2 regions of the Dietzia sp. B19 genome follow, and region 2 is predicted to be linked to the other one. Evidence: riboswitches for the same ligand, from Rfam matches in the RefSeq annotation. Region 2 holds a riboswitch; the other holds the start of a gene.
The links. Region 2 has a riboswitch for thiamine pyrophosphate ahead of G6020_RS04160 (ATP-binding cassette domain-containing protein). Riboswitches for the same ligand answer to the same signal wherever they lie in the genome.
Positions count from the first base shown of each region.

Region 1: another riboswitch for thiamine pyrophosphate. It lies ahead of thiC (phosphomethylpyrimidine synthase ThiC); the one in region 2 lies ahead of G6020_RS04160 (ATP-binding cassette domain-containing protein).

Region 1 is NZ_JAALED010000084.1:3,273-8,315, forward strand. It holds gene G6020_RS03405 (winged helix DNA-binding domain-containing protein) at 1-929, opposite strand, end outside; gene G6020_RS03410 (GNAT family N-acetyltransferase) at 935-1,231, opposite strand; TPP riboswitch at 1,305-1,419, shown strand; gene thiC (phosphomethylpyrimidine synthase ThiC) at 1,415-3,118, shown strand; gene G6020_RS03420 (ABC transporter permease) at 3,232-3,996, opposite strand; gene G6020_RS03425 (ATP-binding cassette domain-containing protein) at 3,993-4,907, opposite strand; partial or broken gene G6020_RS03430 (DUF1707 domain-containing protein) at 4,994-5,043, shown strand, end outside.
Region 2 is NZ_JAALED010000105.1:1,125-18,086, forward strand. It holds gene G6020_RS04135 (thioesterase family protein) at 1-259, opposite strand, end outside; gene ettA (energy-dependent translational throttle protein EttA) at 266-1,939, opposite strand; gene G6020_RS04145 (single-stranded DNA-binding protein) at 2,066-2,578, opposite strand; gene G6020_RS04150 (cytochrome c oxidase assembly protein) at 2,747-4,777, opposite strand; tRNA gene G6020_RS04155 (tRNA-Arg) at 4,885-4,957, shown strand; TPP riboswitch at 5,364-5,461, shown strand; gene G6020_RS04160 (ATP-binding cassette domain-containing protein) at 5,471-6,283, shown strand; gene G6020_RS04165 (ABC transporter permease) at 6,280-7,059, shown strand; gene G6020_RS04170 (ABC transporter substrate-binding protein) at 7,056-8,111, shown strand; gene G6020_RS04175 (TIGR03557 family F420-dependent LLM class oxidoreductase) at 8,227-9,219, opposite strand; gene G6020_RS04180 (HAD family hydrolase) at 9,368-10,045, shown strand; gene G6020_RS04185 (MFS transporter) at 10,042-11,325, opposite strand; gene cmrA (mycolate reductase) at 11,639-12,457, shown strand; gene G6020_RS04195 (TetR/AcrR family transcriptional regulator) at 12,480-13,616, opposite strand; gene G6020_RS04200 (hypothetical protein) at 13,730-14,428, shown strand; gene orn (oligoribonuclease) at 14,474-15,142, shown strand; tRNA gene G6020_RS04210 (tRNA-His) at 15,251-15,323, shown strand; gene G6020_RS04215 (flavodoxin family protein) at 15,486-16,199, shown strand; gene G6020_RS04220 (haloacid dehalogenase type II) at 16,245-16,962, shown strand, end outside.

The DNA.
Region 1 (5,043 bases), on a different contig from region 2:
AGGAGTACGGCATCCGCGGACCGACCCGCAGCGGCCAGCCGATCAGGCGCGCCCGGGTCCATCCAGTAGGTGGCGCCGTCGAACGACACCGCCTCCAGCCGCCCGGACACCGCCTCCAGGGCGGGGCGGACGTCTCGCAAGGGCAGTCCGGTCCACCGTCGGAAGTCCTCGGCCCGCGCGGGTCCGTGTGATCGAAGGAACCTCTCGAGCCACTCCGCGACGGCCTGCTCGCGGGTGGGTGAACGTGGGACGACCCCGTTCGCTGCCAGCCACCGATCGTGGTGGGCGAAACCGTGCACAGGACCGTCGGACCCTGTGCTGCCGGACCCTGTGTTGCCGGGCCCTGTGTTGCCGGGTCCTGTCCCTTCGGACCCCGTGCCGTCGACCTGGCTGACCAGCCCGTCGACGACGAAGAGGTACAGCAGGTGGTAGCCGCGGCCCTCAGAAACCTCCACTCCCTCCGCCCGCCAGCGATCCTGGAGCTGGGCACGGGTCCGGACACGCGTCCCGGCGATCTCCTCGAGCAGAATTCTGTGAGCGCGGGCGATTCCGTCGTCGTCGACCCCGAGCGCGGCGAGCCGCCCCACCGCGGCAGAACGGGACCGCCCCGCGGCCACCCCGACCATCCACCCGAGGTCCTCACCGGGCACGAGGTGGAGGGTGCCGCGCATGGGCCACGAACGGACGACGGACCCGTCGGCGAGGGTTGCTCGGACGTCGCTGATCGTCGCGGGCCCGCCGTCCGGACCGAGGGAGCGCAGGGCGACCGATGCGAGGACGCCGGGCAGGTCCTGCCCCTGCATGCACGCCATCCACCGCACCGCCTCGGCGGGCGAGGAGCAGCGTTCCCCCACGAGCCGCTGGGAGGCCAGGCGGAGGCGGGCGAGATCCCGGCGGGTGACCGGAGTGGTCCCGGACGCCTCCCTCACCGGGGTCAGCGGGGGGCGACGAGGAGTTGGTACTCGGGGAAGCGGATGAGGAAGCGGCGGACATAGCTGCACACCGGCCGGATCTTGTTCCCGTCCAGACGCATCCGGGTGAGGACCAGACTGACCAGCAGGCGGGCGATGCCCTGCTGACCGAAGTGCTCCTCGATGACGGTGTGGAGAAGGATGTAGACCTCGCCGTCCTTCTCGTACCCCACCAGGCCCATGAACGTCTCGCCGTCCCACAGTTCGAACCGGTCTCTATCGGTGTTGTGGACCAACACCAGTGACTCTACTCGGGACATGGGGCTCCTTCGGCAGGGTGTGTTCCCCACGTGATGCTACTCGCCGGGGTACGCTCGCCCGGCACCATTTCATACTCGTCCACACGGGAGTCCGCTTCGGAGCGCGGGCTGAGAGGACGGCCAGCCGGGTCGTCGACCGTTGAACCTGTCCGGGTCATGCCGGCGTAGGGAGCAGTGAACATCATGGGCAGAAACACGTCCACCACCAGCGCAGACACCACCTCGATCGAGGCCGTGACCTGCGGCCCCATCCATTCCAGCAGCAAGTCCTACCTCGAGGTCCGGGCCGAGGACAGCACCCTGCGCGTGCCCGTCCGTCGGATCTCACTGACCAACGACACGACGTTCGACGTCTACGACACCTCCGGTCCGTACACCGGGTACGCCGACGCCGGGGAGTGCCACGACCTCGCCGCAGGACTGCCGCCCACCCGCGACGGCTGGGCCCACCCGGAGGCCGCGCCCGCCTCGGCGGAGGACCCCACGCCGGTGCGGACCCAGCTGGCCTGGGCCCGCGCGGGCCACATCACCCCGGAGATGCGCTTCATCGCCGCCAGGGAGGGGATCGACGTCGAGGTGGTGCGGACCGAGGTGGCGGCCGGCCGCGCCGTCATCCCGGCCAATCACCGCCACCCGGAGAGCGAGCCGATGATCATCGGCAAGCGCTTCCTGACCAAGATCAACGCCAACATCGGCAACTCCGCGGTCACCAGCTCGATCGCGGAGGAGGTCGAGAAGATGGTGTGGGCCTCCCGGTGGGGCGCGGACACCATCATGGACCTGTCCACCGGGCGGGACATCCACGAGACCCGCGAGTGGATCATGCGCAACTCCCCCGTTCCCGTGGGGACCGTGCCGATCTACCAGGCACTGGAGAAGGTGGGCGGCGATCCGACCGCGCTGACCTGGGAGCTCTACCGCGACACCGTCATCGAGCAGTGCGAGCAGGGCGTGGACTACATGACCGTCCACGCGGGCGTGCTCCTGCGGTACGTCCCGCTCGCCGCCAAGCGCGTCACCGGGATCGTCTCGCGCGGAGGCTCGATCATGGCGGCGTGGTGCCTGGCGCACCACCGCGAGTCGTTCCTCTACACCCACTTCACCGAGCTCTGCGAGATCCTCGCGCGCTATGACGTGACGTTCTCCCTCGGGGACGGCCTGAGGCCCGGATCGATCGCGGATGCCAACGACGAGGCCCAGTTCGCCGAGCTCCGCACGCTGGGTGAGCTCACCGGGATCGCCAAGCGCCACGGCGTCCAGGTGATGATCGAGGGCCCCGGGCACGTGCCGATGCACATGATCGTGGAGAACGTGCGGCTCGAGGAGGAGTGGTGCGAGGAGGCGCCCTTCTACACGCTGGGGCCGCTGGCCACGGACATCGCACCGGGTTACGACCACATCACCTCCGCCATCGGCGCCGCGCGGATCGCGGAGGCGGGTACGGCGATGCTCTGTTACGTCACCCCCAAGGAGCACCTGGGCCTGCCCGATCGCGACGACGTCAAGACCGGCGTGATCACCTATAAGATCGCCGCGCACTCGGCGGACCTGGCCAAGGGGCACCCCGGCGCACAGAGACGGGACGACGCGCTGAGCACCGCGCGGTTCGAGTTCCGGTGGAGGGACCAGTTCGCCCTGGCGCTCGACCCGGACACCGCGCTGGCGTACCACGACGCGACTCTGCCCGCCGAGCCCGCCAAGACCGCCCACTTCTGCTCGATGTGCGGTCCCAAATTCTGCTCGATGCGGATCTCCCAGGACATCCGGGACTACGCGGCCGAGCACGGGATGGAGACGGTCGAGGCGATCGAGGCGGGGATGGCGGAGAAATCGGCGGAGTTCGCCGAACAGGGCTCCCGCGTCTATCTGCCGATCAGTCAGCACTGACCTTCCACAGGGCGTCCGACCCCCCCGCGAGTCGGCCCAGCCAGCGCGCGGCCCAGCCCGCGACGAGACGCGGCCCGGGTGTACCGACACCCGGGCCGTGTCGTGGGTGCCGCTCAGGCGTCGCGGCGCAGGGTGATCACCAGACCCGCGACCCACAGGGCCACGCAGACCGCCGCGTACCACGCGAACGCCGGCCACTCGCCCCACGTGATGAACCCGCGCGCGGTCTCACCCTGGGTCCAGAAGTCGCCGTTGGCGAACGGCATCCAGCCGGCGATGTCCTGCCCCACCCGGGGGATCAGGGAGACCATGCCCTCCAGCGCCAGCGTCCACACCAGGAACAGCGAGATGGTGCCGGCGGCGTTGCGCATGATGTACGCCAGGCCCATCACGGCGAGGGTGCCCACCGCTGCGTAGACGGGGAACCGCACGAGGTACGTCAGCCCGTCGCCCGAGAACGGGGTCCACGAGTCCAGACCGGACAGCGCCCCCGCGGCCAGCAGCGAGACCACCACCGCCACGGCGGTCACGACCATCGACATCACGGTGAACAGCGCCGTCTTGGCGAGCACCGCCGGCCACCGCGACGGTGAGGCGAGGAAGGTGGCCTTGTTCGTGTGGTAGCGGTACTCGCCGGTCACGGCGACGATCGCGGCGATCCACGCGAGGATGACGGTGAAGGCGCCGACTCCCAGGATCGCGAACAGCGGATCGCCCCCGCCGCCGGGTTCCCCGACGATCGGGTCCCCCGCCGAGGGCTGCTCGAACTGGCCGATGATCACGGCCAGGCCGAGGGCGAGGGCGATCCCCAGGCCGTACAGCCAGTAGGCGCTCTTGGTGGTGGTGACCTTGATCCACTCGGACTTCAGCAGGTTCATCGGGTGGTCTCCTGACCGTGGTACTCGACGTCCTGGTCGGTGAGCGCCATGAAGGCCTCCTCGAGCGACGCCCGCTTCTCGTGTAGTTCGTGGACGGTGATCCCCAGACTCGCGGCGAGGTCACCGACCCGGGGGGCGGGCAGCCCCTCGACGAGGAACACGCCGGCCTCGGGGTCGAACGTGGCGGTGATCCCCTCCTCCCGGGCGGCGGCCGTGAACTCGTCGACGTGCGGTGTCCGGAGGAGGACGGAGGACGTGGCCGCGGAGAGGAACTCCTCGACGGACGTCTGGGCGCGGAGCACCCCCCGACCGATGACGACGAGGTCCTGGGCCGTCTGTGCCATCTCCGACAGCAGGTGGCTCGACACGAGCACCGTCCGGCCCTCGGCGGCGCGGGCGTGCATGAAGCGGCGGATCCAGAGGATGCCCTCGGGGTCGAGACCGTTGACCGGTTCATCGAAGAGCAGCACCTCGGGGTCGCCGAGCATGGCGGTGGCCAGCCCGAGTCGCTGGCGCATTCCCAGCGAGTACCCGCCCACCTTGCGGCCGGCCACGTCGCTCAGACCGACCAGCGACAACACCTCGTCGACGCGGGTGGCCGGCAGACCACCCGCGGCGGCGATCATCTTCAGGTGTGCGCCCGCGGACCGGTTGGCGTGGGTCCAGGACGCGTCGAGCAGGCACCCGACGGTGTGGGTGGGCCGCTCGAGTTCCCGGTAGCGCCGGCCGTTGATCAGCGCCTCACCCGAGGTGGGGGTGTCCAGGCCGACGATCATCCGCATGGTGGTGGACTTACCGGCCCCGTTCGGGCCGAGAAAGCCGGTGACGACGCCCGGCCGCACCACGAAGCTCAGGTCCTCGACCGCCGTAGCGGCGCCGAAGCGTTTGGTGAGATTGCGTACCTCGATCATGGTCTCCAGTGTGCCTGCCGGGGCGCGGGAAGCGGGCTCCTCCCACTCAGCTCCCGTACAGGTGTGTCAGGGCTTACCCTCGTCCCATGGATGACGCCCGCCCAGATCCCGGTCCCGAACTCCCGTCGATCCGTGC
Region 2 (16,962 bases):
TGCGACGGAAGTCGATCTCCATCCACCGCGCCAGTGCGCTCGGCACCCGGGAGCCCGGCACCCCGAACTTCTCGCGGAACCACATCAGGCGGGCGTCCTGCGAGAACTCCTGGAACCGCACGTTGTTGACGTGCATGCCCACGAAGTCGGAGATGCGCAACGGGATCCGGACCCGGTGCACGGCCCCCGCCACGGTGGCGGCCCCGGGTGAGGTTCCGGTGGTCGGGGCGTCCGAGCCCTGGGTGGTCGGCGTGGCCATCTGCGGTCAGTCCCTGGTGAGCTTGCGGTGCGTGACCCGGTGCGGGCGCGCCGCGTCGGGGCCGAGACGCTCGACCTTGTTCTTCTCGTAGCCCTCGAAGTTGCCCTCGAACCAGTACCACTGCCCCTCGTCCACGTTGCCCTCCCAGGCGAGGATGTGGGTACAGGTGCGGTCCAGGAACCAGCGGTCGTGCGAGATGACCACGGCGCAGCCCGGGAAGTCCTCGAGTGCGTTCTCCAGGCTGCCCAGCGTCTCGGTGTCGAGGTCGTTGGTGGGCTCATCGAGGAGGATCAGGTTGCCGCCGACCTTGAGCGTCAGCGCCAGGTTGAGGCGGTTGCGCTCACCACCGGACAGGACGCCGGACTTCTTCTGCTGGTCCGGGCCCTTGAAGCCGAAGGCGCTGACGTAGGCACGCGAGGGCATCTCGTTCTGGCCGACCTCGATGTAGTCGTTGCCCTCGGAGACGACCTCCCACACCGACTTCTCCGGGTCGATGTTGGCGCGGTTCTGGTCGACGTAGCTCAGCTTCACCGTGTCGCCCACCTTGACGGTGCCGGAGTCCGGCTCCTCCAGGCCCACGATGGTCTTGAACAGCGTCGTCTTACCGACGCCGTTGGGGCCGATCACGCCGACGATGCCGTTGCGAGGCAGCGTGAACGACAGGTCCTTGATGAGGACGCGGTCGTCGAAGCCCTTGGTGAGCTTGTCGACGTCCACCACCACGTTGCCGAGCCGCGGCGGCGTGGGGATCTGGATCTCCTCGAAGTCGAGCTTGCGGTGCTTCTCCGCCTCCGCGGCCATCTCCTCGTACTTGGCCAGACGGGCCTTGGACTTGGACTGGCGCGCCTTGGCACCGGAGCGCACCCACTCGAGCTCGGCCTTGAGCCGCTTCTGCAGCTTCTGGTCCTTCTTGCCCTGGACCTCGAGGCGCTCGGCCTTCTTCTCCAGGTAGGTGGAGTAGTTGCCCTCGTAGGGGTGCAGCTGACCGCGGTCGACCTCACAGATCCACTGCGCGACGTGGTCGAGGAAGTACCGGTCGTGTGTGACGGCCAGGACGGCGCCGGGGTAGGCGGCCAGGTGCTGCTCCAACCACAGGACGGACTCGGCGTCCAGGTGGTTGGTGGGCTCGTCGAGCAGCAGCAGGTCGGGCTTGCTCAGCAGCAGCTTGCACAGCGCCACCCGACGCGCCTCGCCACCGGACAGGTTGGTCACCGGCGAGTCGCCCGGCGGGCAGCGCAGGGCGTCCATGGCCTGCTCGATCTGGGAGTCCACGTCCCAGGCGTCCACGGCGTCGAGCTGCTCCTGCAGCCGACCCATCTCCTCCATGAGCTCGTCGGTGTAGTCGGTCGCCATCTCCTCGGCCACCGCGTTGTACCGGCGGATCTGCACCATGGTCTCGCCGAGGCCGTCCTCGACGTTCTCCTTGACCGTCTTGGTCTCGTCGAGCACGGGCTCCTGCATGAGGATGCCGACGCTGGCCTCGGGGTCGAGGAACGCCTCGCCGTTGGACGGCTGGTCCAGACCGGCCATGATCTTGAGGATCGAGGACTTACCCGCGCCGTTGGGCCCCACGACGCCGATCTTCGCACCGGGATAGAAGGACATCGTCACGTCGTCGAGGATCACCTTGTCCCCGTGCGCCTTGCGAACCTTCTTCATCGTGTAAATAAACTCGGCCACTTCTGCCCTCTCACCTGCGCAAATAGTTCACATCGCCGCGGCCGGACCGCGGGCACGACCCCCATGTTACGTGCCCACCCGCAGCCCTGGTGAGCACGGCGGAGGGCTACCCGCGGCCCCGCCGGTTCAGACCCGGACGGCCTCCGCGAACCCGCCGACGGCGGCCTGCCCCACCGGCGCATCGTCGGCGTCCCGGGAGCCGATCTCCATGACCTCCTCCGCACCGCCCGCCTCCTGCGGCTGCACCGCGCCCTCCCCCTCGGGCGAGGTGCCGGAGCCCTCCACCTGGGCCCTGCGCATGGTCACGTCCATCCGCGAGAGGTCCGGGCCCAGTGCGGTGACCCGCATCTCCAGGTCGCGCTGGATCCTGCCGTCCTTCTCGTACTCGTTGGTCAGCAATCGACCCTGGACGATGATGCCGTCGCCCTTGACCAGCGTCCCGGAGGCCCGCTGCGCCAGCCTGCCCCAGCAGTTGGCCGAGAAGTACAGGGTGCCGCCGGTCTTCCACTCCCCGGTGTCGCGGTCCTGGTAGCGGGTGTTGCTGGCCACCCGGAAGGAGAACACCGAGTCCTCTCCGACCCTGCGGGTGGTGGGGTCGGTGATCACGGTTCCGCGGACGGTGGTGTGGGTCTCGTTCATGGTCTCGCTCCTGTCACACTCGGACCGACCGTGCGTCGGCCTCGTGCTCCAGAGCGTGCCCCACCTCGTCGTCGTCGTATCCCGGTCGCATCGCTCGCGGTACCCGCACTGTGGAGGGGCGGCAGGGGTGTGGAGCGAGAGGTCCGACGACGACGAGGTGGGCGCCTCTCAGGCCCGGCGGTCGGCGCGGGACATCTCACCGAGCATCTCGTTGTAGGCCTTGAGCTCGGCGTCGTCGTCGCGCTCGGCCTGCCGCTCCCCGCGCCGCGCATCCCGCATGTCGCTCTGGTACCACTGCCACGCCAGGGCCAGCATGACGATGAACAGCGGGATCTCCCCTGCCGCCCACGCGACGCCGCCACCGACCTGTTGGCTCTGCAGGAGGTCCGGGATCCACGGCAGCCCGATCCCGCCGTACCAGTTCTCGGCGAGCACGGTCTTGTAGTTCATGAGCATGATGCCGAAGAAGGCGTGGAACGGCAGCGAGCTGAGCAGCACCATGAGCTTGTAGAGCGGCGAGAAGTGCCGCGGCGCCGCGTCGACCCCGATGATCACCCAGTAGAAGAGGTAGCCACTGATGAGGAAGTGGACGTTCATGAACATGTGGCCCAGGTGCTCGGACGCCAGGGACTCGTAGAAACCGCCGAAGTAGATGATGTAGAAACCGGCCACGAACTGCACCGACGCGACGATCGGATGGGTGAGGAAGCGCGAGAGCGGGTTGTTGATGAACTCGACGATCCACTCACGCGGCCCGGGCGGGTTCCCGCGCCCCGCAGCCGGGAGCGCACGCAACGCGAGCGTCAGCGGCCCGCCGAGCGCGAGCAGGACCGGGACGAGCATCGAGATGAGCATGTGTCCGACCATGTGGCTGGCGAAGTCGGCCATCATGTACATCCCCATGCCGGAGCTGGTGGTGAGGAACAGCAGCACACAACCGAGCACCCAGGCCACGGTCCGGCCCTTCGGCCACGAGTCGCCGCGGCGGCGAAGGGTGATCAGGCCCCACACGTAGAGGCTCAGCAGGACGACTGCGGCCAGGCCCAGCACCAGGTCGAAGCGCCACAGCCCGAGCACGGTGCCGAACGAGAACGGCCCGGGTAGCTCGAAGCCCAACAGGGCCTCCTGACGGGTGGGGACGTAGAGCGGGGCCGGCGGCGGGGTGCGGCCGAGCGAGACCGAGAGCCCGATCGTGCCCGCCATCACCACGGCCTCGACCAGCCCGATCCGCAACAGGGTTCCGCGGTCGACGGGGGCGTTGGCCGACTTGGACTCGATCTTGGCGATGATCCGGCGGCGCATCGCCAGCCCGAACACCGCGAGCAGGGCCAGCGCCAGCGCCTTGGCCAGCACGAGCAACCCGTAGGTCGAGGAGAACAGGTCGGCGGGGTGCAGCCGCACGAGCGCGTTGATGATCCCGGAGAACCCGAGCGCGATGATCGCGATCGTGGCCACCACCGAGTAGCGGCGCAGCGCCAGTGCCACGCGGGAGCCGCCCCGCATGGTGTGGGCGAGCACCGCGACCAGCCCACCCACGTAGAAGGCCGCGGCGAACAGGTGGATGATCAGCGAGTTGGTGGCGATGTCGTGGGCCGTGCTCCCGGAGGCGTGGCCCGTGGCCGCCACCGGCAGGAGCGAGAGCACCGACACGCCCAGCCAGATCACCGACCAACGCCAGCTCAGGGTGAGCCGTTGCCCGATCCCTGCCACCAGGGCGATCACCGCCGCCCACCGCCAGGAGGAGGCCACGTCGATCTGGTTGATGGCGACGATCCACTGGTCCGGCGGCAGCGACTCCCACAGCGTGCGCCCGGAGACGTCCGACAGCGTCAGCGGGATGAGCAGCGCCGCGGCCACCGCCCAGGCGATGTTGGCCCACGAGGAGATCCGCTGCGAGCGGTATCCGTCCACATCGAGGGTCTTGTCCTTCTGGGGCGGTGTGAAGAACGCCGCGAACAGGGCCGTTCCCACCGCCACCGCGGCGAGCAGCTCGCCCATCGCGCGGACCGCCGGGAGCCCGGCCGTGGTGAGGACGCCCGGGTCCGGGACTCCCACCAGCGCAAGCGCCACCTCGGTGGACATGCCCGAGAGCGGGATCACCACCGCGGCGGCCACCACCGCGAGCAGGATCACGACGGGTACCACGCTGCGGGTCCTGAGCGGTCCGGCGGTGGCGGGTGCCGACTTCGACGACGTCATGACCACCATCGTAGGAACCCGATCGCCCCCGGGCCGATTCGCGCCTCCTGCGCACACCCCCGGATCGGCTACCATTCTTCCGGCGACGCCGGACGCGAGCGTCGCAGGCCTCCGTAGCTCAGTGGATAGAGCATCCGGTTTCTACCCGGCTGGTCAGGGGTTCGAATCCTCTCGGGGGCGCACGGCCCAGAGCACGTTCTCGGCACGGCGACGGGCACGTGTTCGGCCCGGCGACCTGCCCTCAGCCGGTCGCCGGGCCGCATCGTCGTCGACACCGGGACACCTCCCGCCGCGCGGTCACTCCTGATCACGTTCTCCCAGGTGGGGTTTCCCAGAATCCGTCAGATGCGACCACTCGTCGAGGGGCAGACGTGACCACTCGCCGAGTGGGCACCTCGTTCGCGGCCGCTGCCGCCGGTGAAGCGGGTGAGCGGCCGGGTGCTCGCCAGTCGCCAAGCACCCAATGCGGGCGGTTGCACAAACTCGATCGGGTGTTCCCCGACCGTCGCTCCTGCAATGGACGGGCCTCCCATCGCGGAATTAGCCGGTGATACCTTTCATGTTCGGGCCGATTCCCAGAATCGGCGCCGATGACACGGGGTGCCCCTACCGAACGGGGCTGAGATCACACCCGCTGAACCTGAACTCGTTCACACGAGCGGAGGGATGTCACATGCGCTGGTGCACCCTGTGGTGAGCCGTCCGGGAACCACGGCGGTGGCGCTCGATGACCTGGGACACACCTATCCGGGTGCGCGCCGCGCGGTCCTCGCGGACCTCAACCTCTCCGTCCCGGCAGGCGAGCACATCGCCGTCGTCGGGCGCAGCGGATGCGGCAAGTCGACGCTGCTGTCGCTCATCGCCGGCCTCGTCGAACCGACAACCGGGACCGCCCTCGTCCTCGATGAACGCCAGCCCGCACGGCGCCTGGACTCTTGCGCGTTGATGCCCCAGGGCGACAGCCTGTTGCCCTGGTTGACCCTGCTCGACAACGTCGCGATCAGCCTCCGTAACCAACGTGTGCGCCGGCGCGCTGCCCGCGCCGAGGCCCAGAGCATGCTGGACCGCCTGGGTCTGGGCGAGTGGTCCGATGCCCGTCCCGCAGCGCTCAGCGCAGGTATGCGCCAGCGGGCGGCGCTCGCGCGCGCGCTGCTGGCGCGTAAACCCGTGCTGTTGGCCGATGAGCCGCTCGGGGCGCTCGACGCGATCACCCGTGCGGAGGTCCAGCAGTGGCTCCGCGAGACCATCACCGGCACCTCGGCCACCCTCGTCATGGTCACGCACGATGTCGATGAGGCGTTGCTTCTCGCCGAACGCGTGATCCTGCTTGCGCGACGCGAGGCCGACGCCCCGGCGCGTGTGGTCTCCACCTGGCCGGGGTGGTTCAGCGACGACCGCCCCCGCGAGGTCCTCCTCGGCGACGAGGGATTCGCCGCAGCCCGTCGGGAGGTACTCCAGGCCCTGGCCCGGGAATCACACCTGGCCGAAGGCGGAACCGCCCGATGACCGTGCGATTCCTCCGGTCCGCCGCACCCGCCTGCGTCACGATCCTGCTGGTTCTGGCCGCCTGGATAGCGGTGACGGCGCTCGAGCTCGTGCCCGCCTACGTCATCCCTGCGCCCCGTGCCGTGCTCGACTCGCTCGTGACCACCTGGCCCGACCGACTCGGTTCCGCCACACTGCTGACCGCCACCGAGACCCTCATCGGAGTCGTCCTCGGAGTGTTCGTGGCGCTGGCCGTGGTGATCGTCAGTGCGTTCGTGCCCACCGTCGGGCAGGCCATGACCCCCCTGCTGGTCGCCTCCCAGGCCATCCCGGTCATCGTGATCGGCCCGCTGCTGACGATCTCTCTCGGTTATGGCATGGCACCGAAGGTCATCGTGGTGGCCCTGTTGTGCTTCTTCCCGGTCGCGCTCAACCTTCTCGCCGGTGTGCGCCAGGTCGACGCCCGGCTGATCGATACCCTGCAGAGCCTTCACGCCACCAGGTGGTCGCTCTTCTGGCGGGTGCGTCTGCCCTTCGCCGCACCACGCGGTTTCGCCGGACTGCGCGTTTCGGTCACCTTCGCCCCGGTCGCCGCGGTCTTCGCCGAATACACGGGCTCGACCAACGGCCTGGGCTACCTCATGCTCCAGGCGATCCCCCGGCTGCAAACCGATTTCGTCTTTGCCCAGGTGGCCGTGCTGACAGTCATGTCCGGCCTCCTGTTGGCCACCGTGACCACCCTCGAACGTCTGATCTGCCCGTGGAACACCCCCGTTGGGGAAAGGAACCCATCATGACGCACACACCAACCAGGACGATCCGACGCCAGGTCCTCAGGCGACCCGGGGTCCGCATTCTCGCGATCGCGGCCGCTGCCGCGGTGGCTCTGACCGGCTGTCAGGCAGCCTCGGACGACGCCGAGCCGGACGGGACCGCCGCCGCACCGGTCAGTGTGCTGCTCGACTGGAGCCCCAATCCCGATCATGTGGCGCTGTACACCGCGCAGTACACCGGCGCCTACGACAACGCCGGCGTGGACGTGTCGTTCATGACGCCGTCCAACACGGCCGACGCCGCGCGGGAAGTGTCCCTGGGACGTGCCGACCTGGCCATCTCCTATGAGCCCGACACCCTCATCGCCGCGGAGCAGGGCCTCGACGTGGTCTCGGTCGCCGCCCTGATTCCCACATCACTGACCTCACTGATCGCCAGGACGGAGTCCGGGATCAGCACCGCAGCCGACCTGGAGGGCAAGACGGTGGGCCTGTCGGGTCTGGCCTCCCAGCAGCCGACCCTCGACTTCATCGCCCGGGAGGCCGGGATCGATCCGGACTCGATTTCCGCCCCCAACGTTCAGCAGAGCCTCAACCAGGCGCTCCTGACCGACCAGGTGGACGCGATCTTCGGGGCCTTCCGCAACATCGAGGGGGTCGAGCTCACCGCTCAGGGCGACTTCGTGGTGATGCCGGCCACGGAGCTCGGAGTTCCGGACTACGCGGAACTGGTGATCATCGCCAACCCGAGCCGCCTCGCCGACGACCCCGACTACGCCGAGCGCGTGCGAGGCTTCCTCGCCGGAACCGCGGCCGGTCAGGCCACGGCTCTGGACGACCGCCAAGCCGCCATCGACGCCCTCACCCCCGAGACCGAGGGGTCGTACGACCCCGACGTGCTGGAGCTGATGATCGACGCCACCCTCGCGCTGCTCCCCGAGGACGGCTTCGGGCGGCAGTCGGCCCAGGACTGGGCGGCCTACGCGACGTGGATGTACCAGAACGGACTGCTGGAGACCGAGGTCGACGGCGCCACTGCCACGACCAACGACTACCTCCCCGGGTCGGGCAGCTAGAACCCCGCCGCCGTGGCAGGTCCCGCCTGTCATCGACAAGAGCGTTTCGCGCACATCGGTCGAGTGAGAATGCGCGAAACGCTCTTGTCGATGGCTCCGGCGGAACCGGCTCGCCTCAGTTCGGAGAGGCCTCCCGCAGCCGCGCGAGCAGCGGCTCGGCGGCCTCCTCGAGGAACCGGTCCAGGGTCGAATCACCGATCTGGATCAGCGCCACGTCGGTGTAGCCCGCCTCCCAGAAGGGCCGGACCTTCTCGACGATCGCGTCCAGGTCGGGACCGCACGCGAGCTGCTCGGCCACGTCCTCGGGGCGCACGAACTTGGTCGCGGCGGCGAACCCTGCGGTGGTGGGCAGGTCGGCGTTGGCGGCCCAGCCGCCGGCGAACCAGCGGAACTGGTCGTGGGCGCGCTCGACGGCCGCCTTCTCCGAGTCGGGGTCCCAGCTGATGGGGATCTGCGCGATGGCTCGCGCGCCGCTACCGATCCTCTTCTGCCCGTCGAGCGCGTTCCAGTTCTCGATGTGGGCGGGCTCGGGTTCGGTGGCGATCAGGTGGTCGCCCAGCGGTCCGAGCCTGGCCACGGCCTTCTCCCCGCCGGCGGCCACGCCGATCGGCACCCGCTTGTCGGGCAGGTCCCACAGGCGGGCCGAGTCCACGCGGAAGTGCTCGCCGGAGTACGTCACCAGTCCCCCGTCGAACAGCTCGCCGATGATCTCCAGCGCCTCCGCCGTCATCTCGTGGCGTTCGTCGATCGAGGGCCACCGCTGCCCCACCACGTGTTCGTTGAGGTTCTCCCCCGCGCCGATGCCCAGCATGAACCGGCCGTCGGACATGATCTGCACGGTCGCGGCCTTCTGCGCCACCACCGCGGGGTGATACCGCAGGATCGGACAGGTCACGTACGTGCACAGGTCCACCCGCTCGGTCACGTGCGCCACGGCGCCCAGGACGCTCCACACGTACGGCGCGTGGCCCTGCGAGGACAGCCACGGGAAGTAGTGGTCCGAGGCCACCTCGAAGTCGAAGCCCGCCTGCTCGGCCTTGGCGGCGTAGCGCACGAGTTCCTTGGGGCCGGACTGTTCGGTCATGAGGGTGTATCCGAAACGTGTCATGTAGTCGAGGGTGATCCCGTCCGCCCGGAGATGCCACCGATCGCGGCACCGGACCGGACAGTCTGCGGGGGTTCGCGCCGGGAGACGTGTCGGACAACACTGGCCCCAGCGGTTGCCAGGCAACCGGGAGCCGGGCACCTTCGATTCCATGACCACTTCCCGCGCCCTGCTGCTCGATGTCGACGGCACCCTGGTCGACTCCACCTACGTCCACGTCTGGACCTGGCACCGCGCTCTGGTCGAGGCGGGCGCGCCGGTGCCTTTCGTGGAGGTCCACCACCGGATCGGCAAGGACGGATCCACCTTGGTGGCCGAACTGTTGGACATCGCGGGTATCGACGACGACGAGGACCGCGACCGCGTGGCGAGCCGAGCCAAGGACCTGCATTCGGAGTATTACGCCGAGGCCGGGGACTCGTTGCGCGTCCTCCCCGGTGCCCGCGAGCTCGTGCGGGGCGCCAAGGAGCAGGGGTGGACCACGGTCCTGGCCACCTCGGCCCCGCCGTCGGAGTTCGCCGAGGCCCGCGGGTTGCTCGACGTGGACGACTACGTGGACGCCGTGACGACGGGCGAGGACGTCGACACCGCCAAGCCCGACCCGACCATCGTCGCGATTGCCCTGGAGCGCTCCGGCGTCGACGCCGCGAACGCGATCATGGTGGGCGACGCGACGTGGGACGCCATCGCGGCCACCAAGCTGGGCATCCGCTCGGTCGCTGTCCGCACGGGCGGCATCGGGGACGCCGAACTGCGCGAAGCGGGCTACTCGGAGATCGCCGACGACGCCGCCGCAGTACTCGCGCTCCTCGAGGCCGGGAAGCTCTAAGGCGCCCACACCCCCGAGGACTCGGCGCGGGTCGGCGTCCGCACGGGGAGCAGCAGGAGCAGGCCCACCAGCAGGACCAGCGCGATCCCGGCGATGCCCGCGCGGTCGGTGCCGAATCCCCACGTGAACAGCCCGAACAGAGCGGGAGCGAGGAACGAGACCGCACGCCCGGTGGTGGCGTAGAGGCCGAACATCTGGCCGTCGCTGCCCGGCGGCGCCAGTCGGGCCAGGAACGAGCGCGACGCCGACTGCGCCGGGCCCACGAACAAGCACATGAGCAGACCGAAGAGCCAGAACATGGCGGTGCCGTCCACGAACAGCAGGACGGTCATGGTGCCGAGCATCGCCGCGAGCGAGCCGATGATCACCGCCTTGGGCCCCACCAGGTCGTCCACGACTCCCGCGACCGCCGCCCCCAGGGCCGCCACCACGTTGGCCGCCACACCGAAGAGCAGCACGTCCCCCGGCGCGAGCCCGTACACCGTGACCGCCAGGATCGCCCCGAAGGTGAACACCCCCGCCAGCCCGTCGCGGAAGATCGCGCTGGCCACGAGGAACTTGACGGTCCGCGGGTCCCGGCGCCACAGGGCCTTGAGGTCCCGCCAGAGGATGCGGTAGGACTCGGCGAAGCCGGCCTCGTCGTCGTCGCCCTTCCTCCCCCGGGGCCGGTTCTCCGGCACCGACCGCAGCACCGGCAGCGCGAACACCGCGAACCACACCGCGGCCACCAGACACACCAGCCGCACGTTGAGGCCACCGTCGGTGGAGATGCCCAGCAGTCCCCGCTCGTCGCCGTCCCCGGAGATGAAGCCCAGGAACGCGGTGAGCAGCAGGAAGATCCCGCCGAAGTAGCCCATCGCCCACCCGAACCCGGAGACCCGCCCCACGGTGGCCGGGGTGGAGACCTGCCGCAGCATCGCGAAGTAGGACACCTCGGCGAACTCGAACGTGATGGACCCCAGCGCGAGCAGCAGCAGTCCGACGAAGAACCACGGGTGGGGAGCATCGGAGTCCACGAGGAACATCAGGGCCGTCAGCGCCACGGTGAGGTAGGTCCAGATGGCCAGCGAGCGCCGGCGTCGACCGCCCCGGTCCGCGCGCTGGCCCATCACCGGCGCGGTGACGGCGATGACGAACCCGGCGAGTGCGATCGAGATCGACAGCCAGGTGGCGGGGGTCAACGCGCTGTCGAGATCCGCCCCGACCGAATCGGTGAGGTAGACGGAGAAGACAAAGGTGACGATCACCGCGTTGAAGGCCGCCGAGCCCCAGTCCCACATCGCCCAGGAGAAGACCTGACCGCGGGAGGCCGGGCTGGGGACGGGCGACGACAACGACGACGACGAGGTAGCGGTCTCTGGAGGGCGCGGTGTCCCGGTGCTGCTCACGCTCTAGAACCTAGTGCCTGGCGGTTCGCCTGAGGTCCCGAGTTGCAGCTGGTCCACTGCCTCGACCGGGCCGATGCCGGTGATGCGCCCGTCCGCGGGGGCACACGGTCGCCGCGGGCCGCGCTCGTCGTCACCGACTCCCCCGTTCACCACCCTCGCCGGTACGCTCACCCTCGGCCCTGACCACCTGACCCGAGGACGCAAGATGCCGCTTCCCCTGCCCACCGCGACGAATAGTGCTGTCGTCACCGGCGCCTCCTCCGGGATCGGCATGGCGCTGGCCGCCGAGTTGGCCCGCCGCGGGCACTCCCTGATCGTGGTGGCGCGGCGCGGCGAGGTGCTGGAGGAACTCAAGGAGCGGTTGGAGAGCCAGTTCCGGGTGACGGTCGAGGTACGGGCCTGCGACCTGTCCGATCCGGCCGAGCGGGCACCGTTGCTGGAGGAGCTCGCGGGCCGCGAGATCTCGATCCTGTGCAACAACGCCGGGATCGCGACGTTCGGCCCGGTCGCCGCGCTCGATCCCCACTACGAGAAGAGCCAGGTGCAGGTCAACGCCGTGGCGTGCCACGATCTCGTGCTGGCCGTCCTGCCCGGGATGGTCGAGCGTGGCTCGGGCGCGATTCTCAACGTCGGCTCGGCGGCCGGCAACATGCCGATCCCCAATAACGCCACCTACGCCGCCACCAAGGCGTTCCTCAACACCTTCTCCGAGTCGCTGCGCGGGGAGCTCAAGGGTTCGGGGGTGCACGTGACGCTGCTGGCGCCCGGCCCGGTGCGCACCGAGGAGATCGTCGAGGAGGACAAGACCTTCGTCGACCGCCTGGTGCCCGACCGCTTCTGGGTGGACACCACGTACACCGCCCGGGTCTCGCTGGACGCGCTCGCGCGCAACAAGATGCGCGTGGTCCCGGGACCGCTGGGCCAGGCGATGTCCGTGGCGGGCAACTACACCCCGCGCGGGATCATGGCCCCGATCGTGGGGCGGTTCTACGCCAAGCTCGGCGAGGGGCAGGCGGAGGGCTGATCGGCCTCTGAGTACGGCCCTCTCATGCGGGCGGTGGCGGGCCAAGCCAACGGATCCCGTCCGGCCCCTCCCGGTCCGCCGACGGCAGTGCCAGCGGCATGAAGTCCTCATCGATCACCGCCCCAGCGACGAACTCGGGGTCCGAGGGTGAGAATCCCTCGCGGAGCTCCCTGAGGTTCCAGTGCCTCCCCACCCGAACCGGCCCGCCCCGTGCGGAACGAATCTCCGGGTATGACCAGACCAGGGTCACCGCGCCGTCCGTCATGGTGAGCTCGTCCACCCGGTAGGGCGAGTCGTCGGGGTGCGCCGTCTCCATCCCCGGCGCGGGATAGAGGGCGAGATGCCGCGCGAACGCCTGGCCGAAGATCGAGTTCCACAAGAGTTCATCGTCATCCGCCGCAGATTCCAGCCCGAGGTCGCGCACCTGGCGGGCAACCACCGCCCGGTAGAGGTCGTCGGCCGGATCGGCCAGGCCGACGAAGTGCCCGGCCAGTTCGTGTCCCACGAAGCCGATGAGCTCGGAGATCGCCGCGACCGCCGCGGCCGCCGTTGACGGGGTGACGCGAGCGTCGTCCGCGAAGGCGCTCATGCCGGTGCCGGCCGATTCGAAACCGGGAACGTGCCGGGACCGCAGGCAACTGAGAAACGGGGCGGCCACCTCACCGGCGGCCGGGATCGTCTCAGCCGGTGCCACATACCCGGGGATCGGCGTGCCGTAGATGAGCTGGAACTCGTGCGGTGCTCCCAGTCCCCACCCGCGGAGGGCGTCCGCGAGACGGCGCCACCGTTCGGCGTCGGAACCAGAGTCGGGATTCCCGGTCGCGGCGTCACCGTCCTCGTTCTCGGCCGTGGTCCCGGCTGCGGCGTCACCGCCCTCGTCCGCGGTCTCTGCCTCTGCCTCAGCCTCTGACTCAGCCTCTGACTCAGCCTCAGCCGGGCGGAGAGCGACTGCCAGGCCCTGGTAGCTCTCGAGAATCATCGCGGTGAGCAGGTCCTCCCGCGACGGGAAGTAACGGTAGATCGCGGAGGAGACCATCCCGACCTCGCGGGCGACCGAGCGCATCGACAGGCCCACCCCACCGGCCCTCGCGATCTCCTCGCGCGCAGCGGCGAGGATCCGCTCGATGGTCTCAGCCCTGGCCTCGTCCCGCTTTCCCATGCGGCGATCCTTCCAGAAGAACGAGAGCGGCGCTCTTGATTTGTCTGACGAGGGGGCCTACCGTGAACCTCATCCAATCGAGAGCGCCGCTCTCTCTTCATTCCGGAGGGCCGATGACCAGTCCGACTCCCACCACGATTCCGCGCCCACGCGTCACCGTCCTCGCCGTCACCACGGGCGTCCTCATGGCCGGGTACCTGCTGCTGCGTCCGTACGGCGACGCCGACGGCGGTGCAACGCTCGGCGCGGCGGAGGCGTTCTCCTCGCCCCTGTGGCTCGTCTCCCACCTGGCGGGAGCGGCCTCCCTCGTCGCCCTCGCCGCACTCTGGTCGCTCCTCACCACGGGTCCGCTCCGATGGGCCGGCCCCGTGGGCGCTGCGCTCGTCCTGCCCTACTACGGCGCCGAGACCTTCGCGCTGCACGAGATCGCGAGCAGGGCCCTGGAAGGCGACCGCGACGTTCTGAATCTGGTGTCCGCTGTCCGGGACAACCCCACTGCCATGACCCTCTTCGCGGTGGGGCTGATCGCACTCGCGGTGGCCGGGATCGTGGCGGCGCTCTCCTGGCTCCGGATGCACCGACCGGGCCGAGCGGCAGTCGCATTCCTTCCGCTGGCGGTGATCGCGGCGATGTTCCTGCCGCAGTTCTTCGTCCCCCCTGCCGGCCGGATGGCCTACGGGCTCGCCTTTGCGGCTGCGGCCGTCTACGCGGCACTCAGCGCAGCCTCCGCGGCCCGCGATACAACCGGGTCATCACCGGCCAGAGGTCGGTCCGTCGCCGAGCCCAGCCGGGTGCGACAGGGCGAAGCCTGATCCTCCGAGGCCTGACCGCCGGTACTGCGGCGATATAGTCGAACGATGCCAGAGTCGAACCCCGGTCCCACCCCTGTCGCGACGTCCACCCCGACGCCCCACAAGGAATCCAAGAACGACCGGATCGTCTGGATCGACTGCGAGATGACCGGCCTCGACACCGCGAACGATGCGCTGGTGGAGATCGCGGCGCTCGTCACCGACTCCGAACTCAACGTCCTGGGCGACGGCGTGGACATCGTCATCCACACCTCCGACGCCAAGCTGGCCGCCATGCTCCCCGTGGTCCGGGACATGCACTCCTCCTCCGGGCTGACCGAGGAGATCCGCGCCTCGGCCGTGACGGTGGCGGAGGCCGAGAAAGTGGTCCTGGACTACATCCGCGCCTGGGTCCCGGTGGGCGGGACCGCTCCCCTGGCCGGCAACTCGATCGGCACCGACCGCGGGTTCCTCGCCCGGGACATGCCCGAGCTCAACTCCTACCTGCACTACCGGATGATCGACGTGAGCTCGATCAAGGAGCTGTGCCGCCGCTGGTACCCGCGCATCTACTTCGGCCAGCCCGAGAAGGGCATGTCCCACCGCGCGCTAGCGGACATCAAGGAGTCGATCCGCGAGCTGAAGTACTACCGCGCCACGGCGTTCGTGCCCCAGCCCGGGCCGACCACCGACGAGGTACGCGCCGCTGCCAGCGCCCTGCCCCCGGTGGACTGACGACCTCGTCCGGTTGGAGCAGGCCCGGTCGGCGACAGTAGCTGGCGATTTCCTCACCGGGGCTCACACCGGGTAGCATCATCCACGCCGTTCGCGAGGACGGCGATGGTGGCTGTAGTTCAGTTGGTAGAGCACCAGGTTGTGATCCTGGCTGTCGCGGGTTCGAGTCCCGTCAGCCACCCCGGACGAACGAGGTCCGGATGTCGACCGAGATACCCTCCCGGTCGGGGTCCGGACCTCGTTCTCATTTCGCCCCTACCCTTCTCACCGCCGAAACCGGCTGGAACCTCACCGCTGACAATTACGCTCTGGTGATCGCCCCTACCGGCATCGAGGAGTCCAGATGAGCGAGCCCGACTTCACCGGCCTGCGGGCGATGTTCGTCAACTGCACTCTCACGCGCAGCCCCGGTCTCAGCCACACCCAGGGGCTCGTCGACGCGAGCGCCTCGATCATGCGCACGCACGGAGTCGAGGTGGAGACCCTTCGCGCGGTCGATCACCCGATCGCGACGGGCGTCTACCCGGACATGCGCGAGCACGGGTGGGACGTGGACGCCTGGCCGGAGATCTACCCGCGGATTCTCGAGGCCGACATCCTCGTGCTGGCCGGGCCCATCTGGCTCGGCGACAACTCCAGCGTGATGAAGAAGGTCATCGAGCGGCTCTATGCGCTGTCCGGGATGCTCAACGACAAAGGCCAGCACCTCTACTACGGCCGGGTCGGCGGGTGCCTGATCACCGGCAACGAGGACGGACTCAAGCACTGCGCGATGAACATTCTCTACAGCCTTCAGCACCTCGGCTACACGATCCCGCCCAACGCCGATGCGGGCTGGATCGGCGAGGTCGGCCCCGGGCCGTCGTACCTGGACCCCGGCAGCGGAGGGCCGGAGAACGACTTCACCAACCGCAACACGACCTTCCTGACCTGGAACCTCATGCACCTCGCTCGACTGCTCAAGGCGGCCGGCGGCATCCCCAGCGAGGGCAACCAGCGCTCCGCCTGGGACTCCGGTGCCCGCTTCGACTGGGAGAACCCCGAGTACCGATCCTGACCGCGTACCGATCCTGACCGCGCGATCCTGGCAGAGGAGGCTTCCTTGACCACCGAGCACCCGGGGGACGACATCGCGAGCCGGGACCACCCGGTGAGCCCGGACGGGCCCCGGAAACCGACCCTGATCATCTTCGACGTCAACGAGACACTTTCGGACATGTCGCCGATTGCCCGGCGGTTCGAGGACGTCGGCGCGCCGGCGCACCTGGCGTCGAGCTGGTTCGCGGGGCTCCTCCGGGACGGCTTCGCCCTCACGGTCGTGTCGGCGAGCGACTCGTTCGCCCACCTCGCCGAGGAGTCCCTGCGGATCAGCCTCCATGGACACCCGCTCAGTCGCGACCCCGACGACGCGGTCCAGCACATCATGGGCGGCTTCACCGTCCTCCCCGTGCACTCTGACGTGCCGGGCGGTGTCCACGCACTCACGGACCTGGGGATCCGGTTGGTGACGCTGAGCAACGGCTCGGCCGCGATCGCCGAAGGCCTCCTCGACCGCGCGGCGATACGCGAGGACTTCGAGGCACTTCTCTCGGTGGAGGACGCCGGCGCCTGGAAGCCGGCCCTCAGGGCCTACGCGCACGCTCTCACCCGGTGCGAGGTCGACCCCATGGACGCGATGCTCGTCGCCGTTCATCCCTGGGACATCGACGGCGCCGCACGGGCTGGACTCGGTACCGCCTGGATCAACAGGAACGGCGAGCCCTACCCGGGGTACTTCCGGACGCCGGACATCACGGCCACGTCCCTCACAGATCTGGCCG